Regions from separate parts of the Lactobacillus sp. ESL0225 genome, predicted to be linked through region 1. Evidence: predicted binding sites of a transcription regulator. Region 1 holds the regulator's gene; the other holds the start of a gene.
What was found. The regulator HrcA, encoded in region 1, represses chaperone genes, less so after heat shock. The targets are predictions, from matches to a motif close to TTAGCACTCNNNNNNNNNGAGTGCTAA.

Region 1 (3,436 bases):
AGTAGTGAGTTATATTGATACCCTAGATGAAAAGATATATAAAATGCGGCAGCTTGGAGTAGATTATTTGTTGGTGATGCATTTTAATGAGCAATTTAGCAAAGTAAGTGCTCAAGAATTTGTAGATAATATTATTGTTAAACTTAATACTGAGACTGTTGTTGCTGGTTTTGATTATACCTATGGACCTAAAAATATTGCCAATATGCAGAATTTACCTAAATTTGCGCAAAACAGATTTGAGATTATTACAGTTCCGGAACAAACATACAATGACCAAAAAATTGGCTCAACAGAGATTAAAAGAGCTATTAAAAATGGAAAAATGGACTTAGTTAAAGACTTACTTGGCACACCTTATGTCATGTCCGGTTATATTGGGCACGGACTGCGTAATGGTCACAAGTTGGGCTTTCCAACTGCTAATTTAGTTTGGGATGAGAATAAGGTGATTCCTAAAGTTGGCGTTTATGCTACGAGGACAATGATTAATGGTAAGTGGTATGAATCAATGACTAGTGTAGGCTATAATGTAACAATTAACAGTGCCCAAAAAATATATATTGAATCTAACTTATTTGGTTTTAGTGAAGAGGCTTATGACCAAAAGATAATAATTAAGTGGTATAAGTATACACGCGGAGAAATAAAGTTTGCTAATTTAAATCAACTAAAAGAGCAAATGAAACAGGATAAATTAAAGATTACAGACTATTTTGAGCAGTACAGATAAGTTAAAATTGTTGCAAAAATTTATTTCAAAATAATTAGCACTCAGCTTGACATTCTGCTAAATACTAGTATCATAATAATTGTTAGCACAAAGCAAATAAGAGTGCTAAAAGTGAGGGCGATATTTATGTTGACCGAACGTCAAGAATTAATTTTAAAAACAATTATTAATAATTTTACACAGACACATGATCCTGTCGGTTCAAAAACTGTAATGAACCAACTGCCAATTAAAGTTTCCAGTGCAACTATTCGTAATGAAATGGCTCTTTTAGAAGACAAGGGCTTAATTGAAAAAACTCATTTATCTAGTGGCCGTTTACCATCAACTGATGGCTATCGGTACTATTTAGATAATTTAGTTGAGCCATTACGTTTGCCAGCATCAGTATATGATAGAATTATGCTACAATTTAGCCAGCCATTTCATCAAGTTAATGAAATTGTTCAAGAGGCGGCCAAAATTTTATCTGATTTGACTAATTATACTGCTTTTGCTGAAGGACCAGAGAGTAATTCTTTAACTATTACTGGTTTTCGAATTGTTCCATTAGTGAATAGGCAAGTTATGGCTATTTTGGTTACCAGTGATGGGAATGTTCACAGTCAAGTTTATCGTTTACCCTATAATATTGGTGGCGATGAAGTTGAAAAAGCTGTGCGAATGCTAAACAATGAATTGGTAGGTAAGACTTTAAACGAAATAAACCCGAGTTCATTGAGTCAAGATTTAAGTGAAAAATTTGGTCTTCATCATATCACTGAATTAATTGAATTGGTTGAAGATGTGGTTAAAGAGGCTACTAGTGAGCAAATGTATGTTGACGGGCAGCTAAATCTTTTAAATAACAGTTCACTAAGCGATGCTTCAAGTTTGAAATCGCTCTATGAATTACTGGGTCATGAAGATTTAGTTTCGAATTTAATGACTAATGTAATGAACTCAAGTGATAGTCACTCACCCATAAGAGTTAGTTTAGGTTCGGAATTATCTAATGATTTATTGAAGGATTATAGTCTTCTTACTGCAGAGTACAGTGTAGGGTCATATGGTAAAGGTATTATTGCTTTACTTGGTCCTAATAATATGCCGTATTCGCAAGTGATTGGCCTACTAGAATATTTTAGAAATGAATTAGCTAAAAAGCTACTGGAATATTATGGCAGATTTAAATAAAGGAGGTTAACTGTGAGTAAAGAAAAACAGACTAATGAAAAAGATTTTATAGAAAATCAACCGGCAACGGATGAAACGAAAGATTTTGAAGCTCAAGTAGATGATCAACAAGCATCTGAATCTGAAAAAGATAAAATCAAATCAGAGTTAACTAGGGTGCAGGAACAAAATAAAGATTTAGAAGATAAATATTTACGTAGTCAAGCAGAAATGCAAAATATGCAAAATCGTTATAATAATGAACGTGCACAATTGATTAAGTATGAATCTCAGTCTTTAGCTAAAGACATTTTACCGGCAATGGATAATTTAGAAAGAGCTTTAGCAATTGAAGTAGATGATGAAGCTTCAAAGCAGCTTAAAAAGGGTGTTCAAATGACTCTTGACTCCTTAATTAAGGCGATGAAAGATCATGGAATTAGTGAAATCGATGCTGAAGGTGTAGAATTTGATCCAAACTTACATCAGGCAGTTCAAACGGTTGCTGCTGAAAATAATGAGCAGAAGAATTATATCGTTCAGGTTTTACAAAAGGGTTATTTATATAAGGATCGCACATTAAGACCAGCAATGGTTGTTGTTGCACAATAATTGAAAGGAAGTTTTATTAATGTCAAAAGTTATCGGTATTGATCTTGGAACAACTAACTCTGCAGTTGCAGTTCTTGAAGGTAAGGAACCAAAAATTATTACTAATCCAGAAGGTAACAGAACTACTCCTTCAGTAGTTGCCTTTAAGGATGGTGAAATTCAAGTTGGTGAAGTAGCTAAACGGCAAGCAATTACTAATCCTAATACTATTTCTTCAATTAAGCGTCACATTGGTGAGGCTGGTTATAAAGTCAAAATTGGGGATAAGGCCTATACACCACAAGAAATTTCTGCAATGATTTTACAATATATTAAGAAATTTTCAGAAGACTATTTAGGTGAGAAGGTTACTGAAGCAGTTATTACGGTTCCAGCTTACTTTAATGATGCTCAACGTCAAGCTACTAAAGATGCTGGTAAAATTGCTGGTTTAGAAGTAAAACGGATTATTAACGAACCAACTGCTTCATCACTTGCTTATGGTTTGGATAAAGATGCTGAAGATGAAAAAGTTTTAGTATATGACCTTGGTGGTGGAACTTTCGATGTTTCTGTTTTGCAACTAGGTGATGGTGTCTTTCAGGTATTATCCACTAATGGTGATACACGTCTTGGTGGTGATGACTTTGATAATAAGATCATTGACTGGCTTGTTAAAGGCTTTAAAGATGAAAATGGTGTGGACTTATCAACTGATAAGATGGCACTACAGAGATTAAAAGATGCTGCTGAAAAAGCTAAGAAAGATCTATCTGGCGTATCTTCAACTCACATTTCACTTCCATTTATTTCTGCTGGTGAAGCCGGTCCATTACACTTAGAAGCTGATTTGACTCGTGCTAAGTTTGATGAATTAACGGCTGATCTTGTTGATCGAACTAAGATTCCATTTGATAATGCACTAAAAGATGCAGACTTAACTGTTAATGATATTGA
Region 2 (3,436 bases), on a different contig from region 1:
AGCAATAAAGGACTGGTTGCCGGAGTCAATGCAAGACTTAGCTACAAATTTAAGCGATGAATTACTACATCAGGTTAAGCCTTTATTGAAGTTAGGTTTAGATTATCTAAGTTTAGCTCGGTCAGCTAATAGTTTGTCGACTGGCGAATTACAGCGCATACAATTAGGCCGAACTTTAAGGACGGAAACTACTGGGGTGTTATATGTGTTAGATGAACCTTCAGTAGGATTGCATCCTGATAATGTAGCTGGCTTAATTGATATTTTTCACCAATTAGTTAATCAAGGAAATTCTTTAGTAGTAGTTGATCATGAAACTGCAATTATCAATGCAGCTGATTGGATTATTGAAATTGGCCCTGGTTCTGGTAGTCAGGGAGGACAAATTATTGCTCAGGGTACCCCGTTACAAATAAAGCAAAATTCTAATTCGTTAATTGGCCCATATTTAACTGGTAATGCACCGCTGCTTGTTCGTCCAGCGGCTAGTAGAGAACTTTTTTCATTAGGACAAATTGACCTAGCAATCACCCAGCGTTTTAATTTAAAAGACGTACAAGTTAAAATTCCGTGTGGCTTTATGACGGCAGTTACTGGTTTTTCTGGAGCAGGGAAAACCACGTTAATTCTTGATGCCTTGTTATCGGCTTTGCAGGCGCAAAAAGCACATCAACCAATGCCTAAATGGATTAAGCAGTTTAAGGGTAAGACAATTAAAAATGTAATTAGTGTTGATTCTTCACCAGTAGGTAAAAATCAACGTTCTACAGTAGCTACTTATACGGATATTATGGATAATTTGCGTAAATTGTTTGCCCAACAACCGCAAGCTAAGAGTTATAAGTATCGTGCCAGTCATTTTTCCTATAATAATAAAGAGGGAGCTTGCCCAGCTTGTGGGGGTAGTGGTGTAATATCGCTTGATATTCAATATTTGCCCGATATGGTTGAAACTTGCTCACTTTGTGAAGGACACCGCTATAATCAAGATGTGTTAAGGGTAAAATGGCAAGGATTAAGTATTGCCGAGATACTCGACTACTCAGTAGCTGAGCTACTTCAGCAAAATTTGTTTCAAACAGAGCCTAAAATTCAAAAAACATTAACAACTTTAAGTCAAATGGGTTTAGGCTACTTGCATCTTGGTGAAGCAACACCCGCTTTATCAGGAGGTGAAGCTCAGCGGCTAAAGTTGACTAGTCATTTGCACCGGCAACAAAAAGACAGCTTGTTTATCTTTGATGAACCGACAGTAGGACTACACCCGCAAGATGTTAGAACGCTATTGCAAGTTTTTCAACAACTTTTAAATAAGCAGGCGACAATCATTACGATTACCCACGATTTAGATATTATGGCTAACAGTGATTATATGATTGACTTAGGCCCGCGCGGAGGAGCGAATGGGGGGCAAATAGTTGCTTGTGGTACACCTGTGGATATTTCGCAAAATAGGCAGAGTTTGACAGCAAAATATTTACGTGCCCAGTTTCAGTTATACCAAAAATAACTAAATAGTAAGCCTTATTTAGGACCTTAAATCCTAATAGATAAGGCTTTTTTGCTTTTGAAAAATAATTGTGGAAAAGTAAGTTACTTTTCTTGCTATCTGTGGATAACCTGCTATAATTACAAGTATAAGAAATTAGCACTCAATGCTTTTGAGTGCTAATTAAAAAATTATAACGAATACAAGGGGTGTTTAGATATGACATATTTTGACAACGAATTTGATAACCTATTTAACGAATTAAACAATTCTTTCTTTAATAGTTCGAGTGATAATAACGGTTCGATTCCTATTCACTATTCAAGCAGTATGAATATGGCACCACAAAACCTTAAGCAAAACGTTCCAACTCAAAAAGAGCAACCAATTGGGATTGACTTAGTTGAACAAGCTAAAAATAATAAATTCGACCCTGTAATTGGGCGCGATGAGCAAATTCAAGCAGTAATTGAGATTTTAAGTCGACGTAAGAAGAATAATCCGGTTCTAGTTGGACCAGCAGGTGTCGGTAAGACCGCAATTGTTGAAGGTTTAGCCCAAAAAATTGCCCAAGGGGACGTTCCTGAAAAAATGAAAGATAAGCATATCATTGCCATTAATATTAATGATATGGTTGCTGGCTCAAGTTTACGGGGTAGCTTTGAAGAACGCTTAAAGAAAATTATTGATGAAGCAAAGAAAAATCCTAATATTATCTTATTTATAGATGAATTACATAATATTGTTGGCGCTGGTTCGACTGATTCGGAAAATAATAGTGGCGATGCAGCTAATATTTTAAAACCGGCTTTAGCTAGTGGAGATTTAAATTTGATTGGGGCGACAACTACTAGTGAGTATCGCCAAATTGAAAACGATGCGGCTTTAGCACGGCGTTTCCAACCAGTTGATGTGCCAGAGCCTTCAACTGATGTGACCGTGAAGATTCTGGAAGGTTTAAAGAAAAAGTATGAAGAGTATCACCATGTAAAATATAGTGCTAGCGCTCTGCAGCTTGCCGTAGAATTATCACAACGTTATATTCAAGGTCGTTACTTACCAGATAAGGCCATTGATTTACTTGACGAAGCTGGAGCAAAGAAAGGACTTGATGCAACCCCTAGCGATGAAGCAGGACTGAAACAGCGTATTAAAACTTTAGAAAATGACAAAAAAGTTGCTGCTCAAAATGAAGACTATGCTAAGGCCAGTGACTTAAAACAGCAGCTTGAAAAATTACGTGACCAATTAGACCATCTTGATGATGCAGATACGCCTAGGGTTACAGATCAAGATATCTATGCTCTAATTGAGGCTAAAACTAAGATTCCAATGAGTGAATTACATGCCAGTGAAGGACAGAAAAACTTAAATTTAGCGGCAAAATTAAAGGCAACAGTGATTGATCAAGACAAGGCAATTGAAGTTATTACTGATGCGATTGCTCGTAAGCAAATTTTCAAAGATAATAATCGTCCAACTGGTTCATTTTTACTTACAGGTCCAACTGGTGTTGGTAAGACAGAACTTGCTAAGCAATTAGCAATTCAATTGTTTGGGGGTGAAAATCATTTAATTCGCTTAGATATGTCGGAGTATCAAGACCAGATGGCTGTGAATAAGCTCATTGGCTCAGCTCCAGGATATGTTGGCTATGGTGAAGGTGGTCAATTGACCGAAAAAGTACGCCACCAACCATATAGCTTGATTTTATTTGATGAAATTGAAAAAGCTAATCCCCAGATTTTTAATGCTTTATTACAAATTATGGATGATGGTCGCTTAACCGATGCGCAAGGGCGAACTGTTTCCTTTAAGGATACGATTTTAATCATGACGTCAAATGCAGGTTACTCAGATAACTTACTTAAGGATGGTCAAGTTGACCATGAGCAGTTGATCAAGGCACTAGAGGCTTACTTCAGACCAGAATTTTTGAATCGCTTA

Region 2: the regulator HrcA is predicted to act here: its motif matches at 1,646-1,672, upstream of F5ESL0225_RS07645 (ATP-dependent Clp protease ATP-binding subunit).

Annotation. Positions count from the first base shown of each region.
Region 1 covers NZ_REHK01000007.1:334,447-337,882, reverse strand. Annotated here, with positions in the region: gene ribF (riboflavin biosynthesis protein RibF) at 1-733, shown strand, start outside; gene hrcA (heat-inducible transcriptional repressor HrcA) at 860-1,909, shown strand; gene grpE (nucleotide exchange factor GrpE) at 1,922-2,500, shown strand; gene dnaK (molecular chaperone DnaK) at 2,520-3,436, shown strand, end outside.
Region 2 covers NZ_REHK01000010.1:342,224-345,659, reverse strand. Annotated here, with positions in the region: gene F5ESL0225_RS07650 (ATP-binding cassette domain-containing protein) at 1-1,510, shown strand, start outside; gene F5ESL0225_RS07645 (ATP-dependent Clp protease ATP-binding subunit) at 1,709-3,436, shown strand, end outside.